Regions from separate parts of the Agrobacterium sp. 22-3639C2 genome, predicted to be linked through region 2. Evidence: riboswitches for the same ligand, from Rfam matches in the RefSeq annotation. Region 2 holds a riboswitch; each other region holds the start of a gene.
What was found. Region 2 has a riboswitch for thiamine pyrophosphate ahead of thiC (phosphomethylpyrimidine synthase ThiC). Riboswitches for the same ligand answer to the same signal wherever they lie in the genome.
Positions count from the first base shown of each region.

Region 1 (5,925 bases), on a different contig from region 2:
CATGCGCTGGACGGAGATGGCAGCCTTTACTCCTGTCATGCGAACCCATGAGGGCAATCGCCCGCGCGACAATCTCCAGATCGATCAGGACGAGACCGTTCTTGGCCATTTTGCCCGCATGACGGCAATCTATGTCGCACTCGCCCCCTATCTGAAATCGCTTTCCACTGAAGCGGCCGAAAACGGCCTGCCGGTACAGCGCCCGCTTTTCCTGCATCACGAGAACGACCGGCAGACCTATGCCATTCAGGACAGCTATCTCTACGGGGCCGACATGCTGGTCGCACCAGTGTGGAAGGCGGGGGAGACGCAGCGCACGCTTTACCTTCCGGGCGATGGGGAATGGATGCATCTTTGGAGTGGCGCGCGGTATTTTGGCGGGCACGAGATCACCGTGGAGGCTCCGATAGGCCAGCCGGCTGTGTTCTACCGCGCTGAAACGCGCTTTACTGCGTTATTTGAACGGCTTCGTAATATCGCTTGAAGCATCACCTTCCGGCCATTTCCAAAAAACGCCGCAGATATTGCGGCGTTCAACCGATGCTTTAACAGGCCTAGCTAGACGGCCATCAGCCCGTCAGGCGTGGTGATGTAATGGCTTTCTTGAACAGCACCGTCATCGCGTCGCTGATGCCCTGGGACGGGCTGACTTCGAAGTACAGACCCGGGGAAGCGCAGCTCTGCATGCGTGAGCCAATTTCCGCCTGAAAGGGCTTGATCCAGCTATTATACCAGTCATTCGTCGGCAGCGGCAGATAGGTGGTATAAAGCACCGCGATACGAAAACCCTTTTCCTTCAGTTTCGTACAGTCTTTGATGTCGATCGGCTCCTGACAGCGGCCTCCCGTCAGTTTTTTCGTACAGGAGGACGGCTTGTAACTGTCGCCCACCCCGTCTGAAACAAAGAAAATAACCTTATCCGGGTTCGCCGAGCTTGCGCCCGTGCCCGAACTGCCGACCTTATCTCCAATCTGGATCAGTGCCCGGTCGAAATCTGTTTGCTGGTCGTTGTTGTATCCCTGATAGGGGATTGACATCAGGTTGATTTCACCAGCTTTTTTCTTTGCTGCGTCCAGATCCGATGTCAGCGAAACGACCTCAAGCAGCTTGGTATCTTCCGCCCGTTCCCCGAAGGTATAGACGGCCATGCGATATTGATTGCTGCTTTTGCGCGTGGACTTTGCCGTGTCCATCAGGCTGGCGGTTGCCTTGGCAACCACGTCGATACGCGTCGTAACCCCGAGTTTCTTGGCCTTGAAGTAATAGCTGTTCGGGTCTGCCACGCCGTCCTTCACGATGTGGCAGGCAAAAGCGCATTTATCGCCAGTATTCGCAACCAGGGTGGCAACATCCGTGGGTGTCGCGCCCACTCCCATGGAGGGCGTATTATCAAGCAGAAGATAGAAATCGCTGAAGGTTTCCGTTTCGTATTTGGCCGTGGCCGTGCCGGCAACCGAAACGAAATCCTTCCCCAGAAGCCCTGAGAGGGTCGTGCTGACCGACGCCTTGAAGCTGACGGACGACTCGACCACATTGCCGTGCTTGATCACCGAAACATCGACCGAGGTAATGGTGTAGTCCGCGTCGCCGCGCTGATTGCCATCGAAGAATGCCCGGGCTTCTTCATTGCCGACGGGAATGACACCGTCCCCCGACATCTTCTTTGCCGCCTGAACACTTGCGGACATATCGGCGACTGCCGCCAGAGCCGCGGAATCCGCTGCCTGCTGCAGATCGGCTTTGACCGACATGCCGCGCGTAATATCGAGCGCCATACCGGCAGCCCCGCACAGAGGCACCATGAGCAGCGCGGTCAGAATGCCAAAATTTCCAGATTTCTCTCGCCAGAAGTTTTTCAAGTTCGCCCCCAACCAATCTGGGAGCTGAAGCTAATACAGCGGAATTGAAAAGCGGTTTCAATAAATAACTAATTTTTGATAAACTTAATATAATCAATAACTAATATGTTCGCGGCAAATTCGCCAATATTCTCGTTAACTTTCAAAGTTGACATTACTTCAAAACCCTCCTAGCAAAACAGTCTCTTCCGAGGGGAGCACCTGACGGTGCTGAGATGGCGATGAGCCGGACCCTTGAACCTGATCCGGGTCATGCCGGCGTAGGAACGGAAACTGTAGCGCGTTTGCGTTACTGCCCTTTCTCTTCTCCGCTTTGCCCGGATCTCCGTGATCGCCACAGCTGGAGACCGAACGATGATGATGAAACATCCTTCCCTTCGTATACGGTACGGCTGCGTCTGAGTCCCGGCCGATGCGTGCCTCCCATGCGCTGAAGGGCGTCGTTCTTATTCTGATTGTCTGGCAGCTGGGCATCTGGCTGTTTGCACCGCCCCGCTACATCCTGCCCTCGCCCGCCGATGTTGCCGCAGCACTCCTGCGCCAGCCAGCCTTCCTGTTCGGACAGGCCATGGTGACATCAGGTGAAATGGCTGTCGGGCTTGCGGCTGGCATTGCCGCCGGCATTCTCGTTGCCTTTACGATTGCCGCCGTCCCGCGTTTTGGCCGCCTCGTCTGGCCCATGGTTCTCGTGTTGCAGGCATTTCCGGTCTTCGTGCTGGCCCCTATTCTCGTACTCTGGTTCGGTTTCGGCATGGCCTCGAAAGTTGTCATGACGGCGATCATCATCTTTTTTCCCGTCGCTTCAGCCTTCACCGACGGCCTCAACCGCACGGATCGGACAATCCTCGATGCCGCCTCGCTGACGGAGGCGAGCCACTGGCAAATCCTCACCCGGCTGCGTGTGCCGCTGGCGCTTCCCGCACTCATTTCCGGGCTGAGGGTCGCAGCTCCGCTCGCCCCGCTCGGCGCGGTCATTGGCGAATGGGTGGGCGCCTCCGCCGGGCTCGGTTTTGTCATGATCCAGTCCAATGCCCGCATGCAGACCGACACAATGTTCGCCGCCATGACTATTCTCGCCGTCATGGCGGTGCTGCTGCGGCTTGTCGTCGACCGGGCAACGGCCAACCTCGCCCCCTGGGCCAAAGAAACAGACCACGTCATTCCTTTCAAATATTTGCGGAGACTTTCGGCACCATGAAACGAACTCTTCTTTCCCTCGTCGTCGCGGCAGCAAGCGTGTTTGCGCCCGTGCAATCGCAGGCGGCCGACAAGCTTACCGTGTTGCTGGAATGGTTCGTGAACCCGGACCACGCTCCGATGGTGATCGCCAAGGAACGCGGCCTGTTCGCAGATGCCGGGCTGGACGTTGAGCTGGTTCCGCCCGCAGACCCATCCGCCGTACCGCGTCTGGTCTCGGCAAAGCAGGCCGATATCGGTGTACACTATCAGCCGAACCTCTATCTCGACCACGATGCAGGGCTGCCGCTCGTCCGTTTCGGCACGCTGGTGGAAACCCCGCTGAACACCGTCACCGTTCTGGCCGACGGGCCGATCAAGAGCCTGAAGGACCTGAAAGGCAAGAAGGTCGGCTTCTCGGTTTCCGGTTTCGAGGATGCGATGCTGAAGCGCATGCTGGAGAAGGAGGGACTGACAAAGGACGATGTTGAACTGGTCAACGTCAATTTCTCACTCTCGCCATCCCTGATCGCCGGCAAGGTCGATGCCACGCTTGGCGGTTTCCGCAATTTCGAACTGACGCAGATGAAGCTTGAAGGCCACGAAGGCCGCTCGTTCTTCCCCGAGGAACATGGCGTGCCCGCCTATGACGAGCTCATATTCGTCACCCATCGAGATCTCGTGAAAGATAGCCGCCTGCCGCGTTTTCTCTCGGCCGTTGAGCAGGCGGCGATTTTCATCACCAACCACCCGCAAGAATCCTGGCAGCTTTTCATCAAGGCCTATCCGAACCTTGACGACGCGCTGAACAAACAGGCGTTTTTCGATACGCTGCCGCGTTTCGCCAAACGTCCAGCCGCACTCGATCGCGCCCGCTACACACGCTTCGGCACCTTCATGCAAGACATGCAACTGATCAAGCAGGCGCCGGCGGCGGAAGACATTGCCGTGGAGTTGCAATAACCATGGCAAACAGTTTTCCGACTGCGGCGAAGGCCGCAGAGATCCTCGAAAGGGTAAGGCAGACGCGCCCGCGCGTGCATTGCCTGATGAACACAGTGGTACAGAAATTCACCGCGGACGGCATTACCGTTGTCGGCGGCATACCCTCGATGACAACCTCACTCGAAGAAATCGGTGCTTTCGTCACGAAAGCCGATGCGGTGACGATCAATCTCGGCACGCTCGACGCCGACCGGCGAAAAGTCATTCGATTTGCCGTCGAGATCGCCCGCGCGACTGGCAAGCCGTGGATTCTGGACCCCGTGCATTGCGACTATTCGCCATCGCGACTGGCGTTCGCGCGTGACCTGATCTCGCTTGGACCCACCATCGTGCGCGGCAACAGCGCTGAGATGAGCCTGATCGGTGCTGTTCCGAACGCCATCAGGATAGAGACCGGACCTGTCGATAACCTGCGCGATGCCACAAGGAGCGTCAGAATCGTCAACGGTCACCCGTGGATGGCGAAGGTGACAGGCACGGGTTGCCTATCGGGTGGCGTCATCGCCGCCTTCATGGCGGTGGAAAAAGACGCACTGACGGCCGCCGCCGCCGCCCTCGCCATCACGGGTGTCGCAGCCGAACTGGCAGCGAAAAACGCCAAAGGTCCCGGCACATTCGAGCCGGCATTTCTGGATGTTCTTTCAGAAATTTCCGGCGAAGACATAAGAAACCATGCGAGGATTGAGCATGAACAAGGTTGATTACCGTCTCAACGCGCTGGTCGATGCGAGCCTCGGCGATGTTGCGCCCTTGGGCGAGCTTGCTCTGGCGGCCACACTCAACGGCGCGACCATTCTGCAATATCGCGACAAACACGCCTCCACGCGGGAGATGATCGAAAACGCCAGCGCAATTCGCGAAGCCATTGCCGGCACGGGCGTGCCGCTGGTCATCAACGACCGGGTGGATGTGGCGCTCGCCTCTGGCGCGGACGGGGTGCATCTCGGCGCCGATGATATGGATGCCAAAACCGCCAGACGCATCCTTGGAGATAAGGCGATCATCGGCCTCACCGTCAAGAACCGCGCCGATGCCGAGCGGGCGGCCTCCATGCCCGCCGATTACGCCTGCATTGGTGGCGTGTTCGAAACCGTTTCCAAGGTAAATCCAGACAAGCCTGTCGGCCTTGACGGCTTTACGACGCTCCGCACTCTGCTCCGCGAATTGCGGCCGGGCATGCCGGTGGGCGCCATCGCCGGTATCGATCTTGCCCGCGTGCCGAACGTCATCGCTGCCGGTGCGGATGGTGTCGCCGTCATTTCTGCAATCTTCCGCGCAGGCGATATTGCCAGCACAACCAGGGACTTCCGCGCGGCAGTCGATGCAGCGCTGAAAGCGAGACAGTCATGACAGCAATCGCATTGACCATCGCCGGCTCAGACAGCGGCGGCGGCGCGGGCATTCAGGCCGACATCAAGACTTTTTCGGCACTCGGCGCCTATGCCGCCAGCGTCATCACCGCCATCACCGCCCAGAACACCAAAGGTGTGACGGCAGTGGAGGATATTTCCGTCGCCACCATCGTCGCGCAGATGGACGCTGTTTTTTCCGATCTTGCCGTCAATGCGGTGAAGATCGGCATGGTATCGCGGATCGAAACCATCGCGGCCATAGCTGCAAGGCTTCGGCAGCAGCCCCAGCCGGTGGTGCTCGACCCCGTGATGGTTGCGACCTCCGGCGACCGTCTGTTGCATGCGGATGCGATCGAGACACTGCAGCGCGACCTGCTGCCGCTCGCCACCATCGTCACGCCGAACCTGCCTGAAGCAGCGCTTCTCACCGGGTTGCCGATTGCAGACACCGAGGCGGAGATCACCCGTCAGGCCGAGATGATCCTGAAGGCGGGCGCGAAAGCCGTGCTCATCAAGGGCGGCCATGGCGACGG
Region 1 is NZ_JBNWDB010000002.1:506,095-512,019, forward strand. Features, by position in the region: gene ACQZ6D_RS10030 (alpha-glucosidase) at 1-484, shown strand, start outside; gene ACQZ6D_RS10035 (TadE/TadG family type IV pilus assembly protein) at 570-1,859, opposite strand; TPP riboswitch at 2,041-2,143, shown strand; gene ACQZ6D_RS10040 (ABC transporter permease) at 2,272-3,057, shown strand; gene ACQZ6D_RS10045 (ABC transporter substrate-binding protein) at 3,054-3,998, shown strand; gene ACQZ6D_RS10050 (hydroxyethylthiazole kinase) at 4,001-4,741, shown strand; gene thiE (thiamine phosphate synthase) at 4,728-5,390, shown strand; gene thiD (bifunctional hydroxymethylpyrimidine kinase/phosphomethylpyrimidine kinase) at 5,387-5,925, shown strand, end outside.
Region 1: it holds a riboswitch for thiamine pyrophosphate, as region 2 does, so the genes downstream of both, ACQZ6D_RS10040 (ABC transporter permease) here and thiC (phosphomethylpyrimidine synthase ThiC) in region 2, are expected to answer to the same signal.

Region 2 (5,925 bases):
GCGCGGTTGATGCCGGGCGGGAAGCGGATCGCCTCTGCACTGTCCGGGCCGCCGGTGCGGTCGATCAGGCGTTCGAATGCGGCAATGACATCCTCGAACTGGCCGCTGCGTCCGTAAAGACCATCGACACCCGTTTCAATCAGCAGGCCTTCTTCGAACAGTCGATCGAGAAACGATGTTTGCATATCCATGGTCTTATCCCAAGAGGCTGGTGTCCTGCTTGTGAACCAGCAGGAGATTGGCGGAATTGCCGAGAATACGGTCGTTGGAAATCATCAGGCGCGCGGAATGCGCGTCGCGCAGGTGTCGGCCAAGGCTGTAGGGCGTGCCGTTCTTGTAACCCATGATGCCGCAGACCAGCATCGCTTGGTCGATGATCTCCAGAATGGTTTCCGAAGAACAGATCTTCACATTGTTCATGGCAACCGCGAACGCCATGGACATCAGCTTGTCCGGGTCGCTCTTGGTGTCTTCGTAAGCCTTTACGCCCGCAATGACGTTGGATTTGACCACCTGTAATTTGGTGGAAATTTCGGCAATGTGGATAGCGCCTGGCGGTGTGACACCGGGCGACTTGCGTGCTGCCGTCCTGACGAAGGATTGCGCGCGCAGCACCGCATCCGACGCGATGCCATACCAAACGGCGCTCCACAGAAGATGCGAGCTTGCAAGCATGGATTGCGCGGCGATTTCCGCAAAGGGTTTTGGGAATATCTGCACCGCCGGCGCCTCGCCGCGGAACAGGAAACCGTCCGAACAGGTGCCGCGCATGCCGAGTGTGTCCCAGACATGGGTCTTCTCGAGCCTGTACTGATCTTTCAGGAAGACGGTCATCACCTGATCGGCCGGGGCGGCATCCTTGTGGGCGCGCGAGGTGATGAGGATGGCATCCGCATTGCTGCCGTAGGAAATGACGGTGGCGTCCTTCTCCAGCCGGCAGATGTCTCCTTCGACCTCAATCGCGCAGATGGAATTGCGCAGATTGCCGCCGATTCCGCCTTCGGTCGTGGCCGATGCGAGCAGAAGCTGTTCGCTTGCGATGCGGCTCATGAAGCCCGCATGCCATGGGCTTGTCTCGCCGTGTTCCACAAGGCTCGATGCCTTGATGTGGTGCATGGCGAAAATCATCGCGGTTGCCGAACAGGCCTGGCCAAGCCGGGCGCAGATATCGGCGATTTGCTGTATGGATGCGCCTTCGCCACCAAGAGAGGACGGGACCTGAATGGCGAGAAGGCGCTCTTGTCTCAGCGCCTTGACGGCTTCCTCCGGGAAGCGACCGGTGACGTCCACCTCGTCCGCGTGTTTGGCGGCAATTGCTGCGACGCGGCTTGCGCGCGCGGACAGCGTTTCATCCTGCGGCGCAACGGTCACATTCATCAGGCTGCCTCTTTACCATCCAGAATGAGCTTAACGGTGTCTTCAATGGCCTTGATGCTGGCAAAGGACTTGCGGTTCAAGAGGTTGTCGGGGAATTCGATATCGAAAGCTTCCTCGATACCCAGCATCAATTGCACCGAGGCAAAGGAAGAAAGACCTGCTGCATAAAGATCTGCTTCGTTTTCAATCGTATCGACGGGGGTAGGAAGCTGGCCGAATTTTGCCAGTATTTCACGAATAGTCGCATTCATTCCGACTTATCTCCCATGAATTTAACATCAGGATGGTTTGTGCTTATCGTTAATTTGAAAACGATAATATTCGCCTAAACCGTTAGGTTAATTACCGCTAACGGCGCTTTTGTTGTTCGTCCACCTTTGCCAGCCATCAGCAGCACCCTTGACAAATGTCGGGCGGTGTTTTCTCTTGTGTCCATTCACCAGGGGTGTCCCGTCAAGGGGCTGAGATTCTGCTTTTATGCGCAGTGACCCGTTGAACCTGATCCAGTTCATACTGGCGTAGGGACGGTGCAAAGACCGAAGGTCGGATTGCGTGTAACTTGCGCTGCCGACGCGTCGGTATTTTCCATCATTCCGGCTCGAACTGGGTCTCCACTGTCAAACTTTGGAGCCTCATGATGAATATCGTTGCCAAGAATATCCCGCTTGTCGTCACAACCGGGCCGCATCCCGCCTCCACGAAAATCCACAAAACCGGAATTTTGCATCCGCAAATTCGCGTGCCGATGCGCGAAATCGCCGTCCACCCGACGGCGGGAGAACCGCCGGTCACGGTCTATGATTCCTCAGGCCCCTATACCGATCCATTGCATAACGTTCTGATCGAAAAGGGTCTGCCGCGCCTGCGTCGCGACTGGGTTGTAGCGCGCGGCGATGTCGCGGCTTACGACGGTCGGCACGTCAAACCGGAGGATAACGGCTTTGCCACTGGCGAGCGCCTGACGCCGGAATTCGCCGTGCGCCACCAGCCGCTGAGGGCCACGGAAGGAAAAGCCGTAACGCAGCTTGCCTATGCGCGGGCAGGCATCATCACGCCGGAAATGGAGTTCATCGCCATCCGCGAAAATCTGGGGCGCGAAGCGGCGAAGGAGAAGCTGGCTCGTGATGGCGAGAGTTTCGGTGCGCAGATACCCGATTATGTGACGCCAGAGTTCGTCCGTCAGGAAGTCGCATCGGGTCGCGCCATCATCCCGGCCAACATCAATCACCCCGAGCTTGAGCCGATGATCATCGGCCGTAATTTTCTGGTCAAGATCAACGCCAATATCGGAAATTCCGCCGTCACCTCCTCCATGGCCGAAGAGGTGGAGAAGATGGTCTGGGCGATCCGCTGGGGTGCCGATACCGTCATGGACCTTTCGACCGGGCGCAACATCCACAATATCCGCGAATGGATCATCCGCAATTCGCCGGTACCGATCGGCACAGTGCCGCTTTATCAGGCGCTGGAGAAGGTCAACGGCATTGCAGAGGACCTGAACTGGGAAGTGTTCCGCGACACGTTGATCGAACAGGCGGAGCAAGGCGTGGATTATTTCACCATCCATGCCGGTGTTCGGCTGCATTACATTCCGCTTACCGTCAACCGTGTCACCGGTATCGTCTCACGCGGCGGGTCGATTATGGCCAAGTGGTGTCTGCATCATCACAAGGAAAGCTTCCTCTACGAGCATTTCGACGAGATCTGCGACATCTGCCGTGCCTATGATGTTTCCTTCTCGCTGGGTGACGGGTTGCGGCCCGGTTCGATTGCCGACGCCAACGACGCCGCGCAATTTGCCGAGCTGGAGACGCTCGGTGAGTTGACACAGATCGCATGGGCGAAGGATTGCCAGGTCATGATCGAGGGCCCCGGCCATGTGCCGATGCACAAGATCAAGGAGAACATGGACAAGCAGTTGAAGACCTGCGGTGAGGCGCCCTTCTATACGCTTGGGCCGCTAACGACCGATATCGCCCCCGGTTACGACCACATCACTTCCGGCATCGGGGCAGCGATGATCGGCTGGTTTGGCACGGCGATGCTCTGCTATGTCACGCCGAAGGAACATCTCGGTCTGCCTGATCGTAACGACGTGAAGGTCGGTGTCATCACCTACAAGATCGCGGCTCACGCGGCCGATCTCGCCAAGGGCCATCCGGCAGCACAGGTGCGGGACGATGCGCTGTCGCGTGCAAGGTTCGAGTTCCGTTGGGAAGACCAGTTCAACCTGTCGCTGGATCCGGACACGGCGCGCTCCTTCCATGACGAGACCCTGCCGAAGGAGGCGCACAAGGTCGCGCATTTTTGCTCCATGTGCGGGCCGAAATTCTGCTCAATGCGGATTTCCCACGACATCCGCGCCGAGGCGCAGAAGGAAGGGCTGGAGGCCATGGCCGCGCGCTTCAAGGAAGGTGGCGAGCTTTACATGCCGCTCGCGACCCCGGCAGACGGCCAGTAGCATGCGTGTCCTTGTTAAGGGAACGGGGGTCGCCGGTCTGACGGCGGCCTTCGAACTGGCGCGGCGCGGCGCAACCGTGGAGGTTTCGGAGCGCAATGCTGAAGCCTCGCGCGGCGCATCCTTTTATGCGGGCGGAATGCTGGCACCCTGGTGCGAGCGTGAAAGTGCGGACGAGGCGGTACTAACGCTCGGCCAGGCGGCTCTCGACTGGTGGGATGAGGCGACCCCCGGCCTTGTCATCAGACACGGCACGCTGGTCGTCGCGCCCGCCCGCGACAAAGCCGAGCTTTCGCGTTTCGCATGCAGAACAACTGGATACCAGTGGGTGGATGAGGGTGAAATCGCCGCTCTGGAGCCTGACCTTGCCGGGCGGTTCCGCTCCGGGCTTTATTTCGCGGGCGAGGGGCATCTCGATCCGCGCCTTGCGCTCAAATCGCTGCATACGCGGCTTTGCGGCTTGGGCGTGCGGTTTCATATGGGTATTCCGGTGGATGAGCAGCCGTTCGATCGGGTGGTGGATTGCACCGGCGCTGCGGCGGTGGGCGAGATTGCCAATCTTCGCGGCGTGCGGGGAGAAATGCTCTATCTAGCCACGTCAGAGGTTTCCCTGTCGCGCGCCGTCCGGCTCTTACATCCGCGCATTCCGCTTTACATTGTGCCGCGTGAGCCGGGTCGCTTCATGGTGGGGGCCACGATGATCGAGACAGAGGATGCCGGAGCCATTTCAGCGCGCTCGATGATGGAGTTTCTGAACGCCGCCTATGCCGTACATCCGGCCTTCGGCGAAGCGGAAATCATCGAGACCGGAACGGGCGTGCGCCCCGCCTATCCCGACAATCTGCCGAAAGTTACGCAGGACGGCCGGACCGTCTTCATCAACGGCGCCCACCGGCATGGCTTCCTGCTGTCGCCGGCGATGGCGCGGCAGGCGGCTGAAATCGTCTGCCAAGATATCTCTGGAAAGGAACAGGATCATGAAACTTCTGGTGAATGGCGACGAGCTTGATCTCGCCACCGAGACGCTGGCCGGGTTACTCACCAGCCTCGATTATGAAGGCGAGTGGCTGGCGACGGCGGTCAATGGCGATCTGGTGCATTCGGAAGAGCGCGCCGATTATCGATTGAAGGCGTTCGACCGTGTCGAAATCCTTTCGCCGATGCAGGGAGGTTGAGGCCATGCTGACGCTTTATGGCCGTGAGGTCTCGTCGCGCCTCCTGCTCGGCACGGCGCGTTATCCGTCTCCCGCCGTACTTGCCGATGCAGTGCGGGCCAGCAACACGGATATTCTGACGATTTCGCTGCGTCGGGAAACGGCAGGCGGCAAGAAGGGTGGCCAGTTTTTTGAGCTGATCCGCGAGCTGGATCGTTCCATTCTGCCCAATACGGCTGGCTGCCATACCGTGAAGGAAGCGGTGCTGACGGCGAAGATGGCGCGTGAGGTTTTTCACACCAACTGGATCAAGTTGGAGGTCATCGGCCATCACGACACCTTGCAGCCCGATGTGTTTGCGCTCGTCGAAGCGGCGAAAATTCTCTGCGACGATGGTTTCGAAGTCTTTCCGTATACGACTGATGATCTTGTCGTGGCGGAAAAGCTCCTGGATGCGGGTTGCAAGGTGCTGATGCCCTGGTGCGCGCCGATCGGCAGCGCCATGGGGCCGCTTAATCTGATGGCGCTGAAATCCATGCGGGCGCGTTTTCCGGATGTGCCGCTGATCGTCGATGCCGGTATCGGCCGGCCGTCACATGCGGTGACGGTGATGGAGCTTGGTTACGATGCCGTTCTGCTCAACACGGCGGTCGCGGGGGCGGGTGACCCGGTCGGCATGGCGGAAGCTTTCGCCCGCGCCATTGAGGCCGGGCATCAGGCTTTTGTGGCGGGGCCGCTGGAGCCGAGAGATATGGCCATTCCCTCGACACCGGTGATTGGCACGGCGGTATTTTCCTGATTCACCTTTTGCGTTGACAGTGCCCCGTGGCGGCGGGATACCGGGAGAAAAGGGGAACGGCATGGCGGCACGCAATAATCTTCTGACGGATATCAATGGGATTTTGGTCGGCAATGTCACCGATCTTGCACTCGGCT
Region 2 is NZ_JBNWDB010000006.1:355,064-360,988, forward strand. Features, by position in the region: gene ACQZ6D_RS24900 (amino acid--[acyl-carrier-protein] ligase) at 1-191, opposite strand, end outside; gene ACQZ6D_RS24905 (acyl-CoA dehydrogenase family protein) at 196-1,377, opposite strand; gene ACQZ6D_RS24910 (acyl carrier protein) at 1,377-1,628, opposite strand; TPP riboswitch at 1,809-1,920, shown strand; gene thiC (phosphomethylpyrimidine synthase ThiC) at 2,015-3,838, shown strand; gene thiO (glycine oxidase ThiO) at 3,840-4,844, shown strand; gene thiS (sulfur carrier protein ThiS) at 4,813-5,010, shown strand; gene ACQZ6D_RS24930 (thiazole synthase) at 5,015-5,788, shown strand; gene ACQZ6D_RS24935 (P1 family peptidase) at 5,850-5,925, shown strand, end outside.

Region 3 (5,925 bases), 160 kb from region 2:
AGACGCGTAGCGCGCTGGTGCTGATCTCGCACGACAGGCGTTTTCTGGAGAAGGTTTCGACCTCGACCGTGTGGCTGGATCGCGGCCAGTCCCGTCGTCTCAATCGCGGTTTTGCGCATTTCGAGGAATGGCGCGACAAGGTGCTGGAAGAGGAAGAGCTGGAGCAGCACAAGCTCGGCAAGGCCATCGAGCGTGAAGAACACTGGATGCGTTACGGCGTGACCGCGAGACGCAAGCGCAACATGCGCCGCGTGGGCGAGCTTCAGGCAATGCGTGCGGACTATCGCGGCCACAAGGGACCGCAGGGCAGCGTGCAGGCGACGGCTGCGGAGGTGCGGGAATCCGGCAAACTGGTCATCGAGGCAGACGCAATCACCAAGTCTTACGGCGAGCGCGTGATCATCGCGCCGTTTTCGCTACGGGTGCATCGCGGTGATTGCATCGGTCTCGTCGGGCCGAACGGTGCCGGCAAGACAACGCTTTTGAAGATGCTGACCGGCCAGCTTCAGCCCGATAGCGGCACGGTAAAGCTCGGCACCAATCTGGAAATCGCGACGCTTGACCAGAAGCGCGAGGATCTCAATCCAAACGATACGCTCGCTCATTACCTCACCGACGGTCGCGGCGACAATTTGCTGGTCAATGGCGAGTTGAAACATGTGACGGGTTACATGAAGGACTTCCTGTTCCAGCCGGAACAGGCCCGCACGCCCATCCGCAACCTCTCCGGTGGTGAGCGCGCCCGTCTTATTCTTGCGCGCATTCTGGCGCGGCCTACCAACCTGCTGATCCTTGACGAGCCGACCAACGATCTCGATATCGAAACGCTCGATCTGTTGCAGGAAATCGTTGCGGGCTTTTCCGGCACGGTCATTCTCGTCAGCCACGACCGCGATTTCCTCGACCGTACCGTCACCTCCACAATCGCGCCCGCCAATCCGGACCAGCCGGATGGACGCTGGATCGAATATGCCGGCGGCTATTCGGACATGATGGCGCAACGCAAGGGTGCCGCAGAAGAAAAGCGCAAGGCGGAGAAGCAGGAAAAGGCAAAGACCACCCCTTCCGCCTCCGCGTCGCAGGACCCTTCAAAGGCCAAGGGCAAGCTTTCTTTCAAGCAAAAATTTGCGCTCGAAAACCTTCCAAAGGAGATGGAGAAGGCGCAGGGCGAAATCGCCAAGCGTGAGCAGCGCATGGCCGACCCCAATCTGTTCACCAAGGACCCGGCTACCTTCAATACGCTGGCGCAGGAAATGACAAAGCTGCGCGAAAAGCTCGAAGCCATGGAAGAGGAATGGCTGGAGCTGGAGATGCTGCGCGAGGAAATTGAAGGGTGACTTGGTCGCGATTTCTTGACTGAGGTCTCATCCACCTTTGACAGGGAGGCGGAATTGCCGTTTCCTGTGCGGGTTCGGAGGAGTTCAGAAAATGCGCATGATCTTCGTCAATCTGCCGGTCAAGAATATCGAGACATCGAGAAGCTTCTTCACGGCTCTCGGTTTCACCTTCAATCCGGAATATTCGGATGACCGCACGCTCTGCATGATCGTTGAGGAGAACATCTTCGTGATGCTTCTTCAGGAGGAGCGTTTTCGCGATTTCATCAATGGCGATATCGCCGACGCCACACGCAGCACCGAGGTCCTGACCTGTCTCACAGCGGGAAGCCGTGAGGAAATCGACCGGATGATCGAAACGGCGCTTGCCTCCGGTGGCAACACCTGGAAACCGGTTCAGGATCACGGTTTCATGTATGCCGGTAGTTTTCAGGATCCCGACGGCCATGTCTGGGAACTGGTGCACATGGTGCAGCAGGCCTGACGGCAGCCATCTTGCCAATCAGAGACAGCGGGACTACATCATCATCTTGATCTAACGGGGTGTCTTTTGTGCTTGCGTGCAAAAGGCTGAGAGGCTTGCCAACCCGAAGAACCTGATCCGGTTCATACCGGCGGAGGGATTAGACGGCTTAAGGCAAGCGGCTATTTCCCTTTTCGTTTTTTGAGGAGATACCCGTGCGCCGTCGTCTTTTCCTGAATTCCCTCGTTGCCGTTTCGTTGTTTCTGCCCGGTCTTGCCACTGCTCAGGACAGACAGGAACTGACTGTCTACACCTATGAAAGCTTCGTTTCCGAATGGGGTCCCGGCCCCAAGGTGAAAGAGGCCTTCGAGAAAGTGTGCAATTGCACGGTCAATTTCGTCGGTGTGGCGGATGGCGTGGCGCTGCTCAACCGCCTGAAGCTTGAAGGGGCGGCGTCGAAGGCGGATGTCGTTGTTGGTCTCGACACCAATCTGGTCGCGGAAGCGAAACAGACCGGCCTCTTCGATATCAGCGGTATCGATGCATCGGCGGCCAAGGTGCCGGGCGGTTACAAGGACGACGTTTTCGTCCCTTACGACTACGGTCATTTCGCCGTTGTCTATGACACGCAGACGATAAAAAATCCGCCGACGAGCCTGAAGGATCTGGTGGACGGCGATCCTTCACAGAAAATCGCCATTCAGGACCCGCGCACCTCCACGCCGGGGCTTGGCCTGCTGCTCTGGGTGAAGTCCGTTTACGGCGACAAGGCACCGGAAGCCTGGGCGAAGCTCCGGAAGCGCATTCTCACCGTCACGCCGGGCTGGTCGGAATCCTATGGCCTTTTCACCAAGGGTGAGGTGCCGATGGTGCTCTCCTACACCACGTCGCCTGCCTATCACATGGTCTCGGAAAAGACGGATCGCTATCAGGCCGCGGGTTTTTCCGAGGGGCACTACATTCAGATCGAGGTTTCCGGCCTTCTCAAAAACGCGCCGCACAAGGAACTGGCGAAGCAGTTCCTCGCTTTCACGCTCACATCAGGATTTCAGGATGCCATTCCGGAAAACAACTGGATGATGCCGGTCGCGGCAACGTCCACGCCCCTGCCCGAGGCATTTTCCAAACTCGTCGTACCGCAGAAGACCTTCCTGATGGACCCGGAAGAGGTGGCGAAGAACCGCAAGGCCTGGATCGATGAATGGCTTGCGGCCATGAGCATGAACTGAGCAAGAGGCACGCCCGCGCATGATGCTGCGTCGCGACTACAGATGGTCGATCATTGGCGGAACGGCGGCGTTTGCCGCCGTTTTCCTGTTCATGGCGCTTGCTGTCTCAGCACTCCTGTCTTTCGATGCCGGCACATCCGCCGCCGGAATCGTGGATGCCTACACGCTGCGCATCCTGCGCTTCACGCTCTATCAGGCAACGTTGTCCACTGTTCTTTCCATTGTTCTCGGCCTGCCGGTGGCGCTTGCGCTCTCCCGCAGACAGGATTTTCCGGGGCGGATTTGGATTATCAGGTTGATGGCTGTGCCGATGGGGCTGCCGGTCATCGTCGGCGCCTTCGGCATCATCACGATCTGGGGCAGGCAGGGTGTTTTGAATACTGCCCTTGTTTTTGCCGGTGCGGAGCAGCCCTTCAGTATTTACGGCCTCTCCGGCATTCTCGTCGCCCATGTGTTTTTCAATCTGCCGCTTGCGGTGCGGCTGATGCTGGCCGGGCTGGAGCGGATTCCGGGCGAATATTGGCGGATGGCGGCAAGTCTTGGCATGGGGCCGGTTTCGGTTTTCCGCTTCATCGAGTGGCCGGCCGTCTCGCGGCTTGTTCCCGGTATTGCCGGGCTTGTCTTCATGCTGTGCGCCACCAGCTTCACGCTAGTGCTTCTGCTGGGCGGTGGACCGGCGGCAACGACACTTGAGGTCGCAATCTATCAGGCGCTGCGGTTTGATTTCGATCCGCAACGGGCAATCGCGCTTTCGGTTTTGCAGATTGCAATCACAGCAGTTCTGCTCGGCCTTCTTGCCTTTTTGCCATTGCCCGAGGCGGAAATTGCCTCGCTTGGCCGCCCTGTTCGCCGTTTCGACGGCAAGCGTGTTGGCGCGCGCCTGTGGGACGGAGCGGCAATCATTTTTGCGGTTCTGCTGGTCGGCCTGCCGCTTGTTGCCATAACCGTCTCGGGTTTGGGGGCCGATCTGCCGCGTCTTTTGTCCGCGCCGATCTTCCTGCGTGCGGCGGCGACCAGCCTTGCAATCGCTGCGCTCTCCGCAACTCTCGTCGTGCTCTGCTGCTTTGCGATCATCGGTGCGCGACAGGCCGTGGGTTCCAAACGGCGCGCGGCTCAACCCTTGCGCCTTTTGTCCGCCACGCTCGGGGCGGGGTCATCGCTGGTGCTGCTGGTGCCGCCCGTCGTGCTGGGAAGCGGGTGGTTCCTGTTGCTGCGGCCCTTTGGAGATGTCAGTTTTTATGCTCCCGTTCTCGTGGCGCTCATCAACATGCTGATGGCGTTGCCGCTTGCCATGCGGGTGCTGGAGCCAGCCTTCACCAGCCATTTTTTACGCACGTCCCGGCTCTCCGCCAGCCTTGGGCTTCAGGGACTGACGCGGCTGCGGTTCGCCGATCTGCCGGTACTGCGGCGGCCGCTGCTGATGGCGTTTTCCTTTGCCATGGCTCTGTCGCTCGGTGATCTCGGGGCGGTCGCCCTGTTCGGATCGGAAAATTTCGTCACGTTGCCATGGCTGGTCTATAGCAATATGGGCAGCTACCGCTCCAATGATGCAGCCGGATACGCGTTCATCCTTGGCGTCGTCTGCCTGCTGCTTGCCGCGGGCGGCGTTTCACGGCAATCCCAATCAGCAAGGGCGAGCATATGACGGGTGACGAATTTGCCGTGGGGCTGGACAAGGTCAGGCTGCGGCTCGGGACGCAGGATTTCGATCTCGATTGTACATTCCCGCAAGGCCAGATGACCGCCGTTGTCGGTGCCTCCGGTTCTGGCAAGTCGACGCTCCTCAATCTCATCGCCGGTTTTGAATTGCCCGATTCCGGGCGCGTCCTGATCGGCGGGCGGGACATGAAGGCGCTCGATCCTTCCGAACGACCGGTCTCCTCGATCTTCCAGGATAATAATCTTTTCGCCCATCTCGATATCTTCACCAATGTCGCGCTCGGCATCAGCCCCGGGTTGAAGCTGCGGGCGGAAGACAGGCAGAGGATCGACGTGGCGCTCACACGCGTTGGTCTTGCGGGTTTTGACAAACGTTTGCCGGGCACGCTTTCCGGCGGGGAAAGGCAAAGGGCGGCGCTGGCGCGTGCGCTGGTCCGGAAAAAACCGGTCATGCTGCTGGACGAGCCTTTCGCGGCGCTCGATCCGGGGCTGCGGGCGGGCATGACCTCCCTGCTTCTCGACTTGCATGCCGAAACAAAAAATACGGCGATTATTGTTACGCACCATCCAGACGACATAAAAAAGCTGGCGCAGCGGGTGGTTTTTCTTGATCGTGGCCGCGTTGTCTATGCTGGCTCGACCACAGATTTCTTCGCCACACAAAATGTGAAGGCGGTCGACAGTTTTCTGAACGGCTGATCGCCTTATTTTCGACGCGTGCCGCTGGCAATCGCTTTAGATAACTTCAATGGCGTTAATTTGCACTTGCCAGTTTCAAGTCGTTGCCCGAGAAAAGACGAGAATTATTGCGTTCTTAAGGAATATTCCGGACTTGATGGATCGTTTTTACCGTTTCGACATTCATGGCTCGTTGGGGCGAATCTGTTATTCTGGTCTGCAATTAACGGATGATCAGGAACGTTAGGGGCAGGCATAGAGAATGAGAAATAGCATGACTGCGCAGTGGAGGCTTTTCTCCCGTTCAGGCCTTCGCCGTTCGGGCAGGATGGCTGCCGTGTGTTCCGTGCTGACGGCGTCTGCCGTATTCCTGTCATCGTGTCAGTCTCTTTTCAGCCCGGCCTACCAGTCCACCTTGCGGCCTTCGGACAATCCGCAGACCGTGGAAGAGGTGCAGAAGAACGATCCCCGTGCGCAGATGGGCGCGCGCGAACATCCGCGTATTGTGGCGAGTTATGGTGGCGAATATCGTGATGCCAAGACGGAGCGGCTTGTCGCC
Region 3 is NZ_JBNWDB010000006.1:195,916-201,840, forward strand. Features, by position in the region: gene ACQZ6D_RS24195 (ABC-F family ATP-binding cassette domain-containing protein) at 1-1,337, shown strand, start outside; gene ACQZ6D_RS24200 (VOC family protein) at 1,429-1,821, shown strand; TPP riboswitch at 1,867-1,977, shown strand; gene thiB (thiamine ABC transporter substrate binding subunit) at 2,016-3,029, shown strand; gene thiP (thiamine/thiamine pyrophosphate ABC transporter permease ThiP) at 3,049-4,674, shown strand; gene ACQZ6D_RS24215 (thiamine ABC transporter ATP-binding protein) at 4,671-5,387, shown strand; gene ACQZ6D_RS24220 (M48 family metalloprotease) at 5,695-5,925, shown strand, end outside.
Region 3: it holds a riboswitch for thiamine pyrophosphate, as region 2 does, so the genes downstream of both, thiB (thiamine ABC transporter substrate binding subunit) here and thiC (phosphomethylpyrimidine synthase ThiC) in region 2, are expected to answer to the same signal.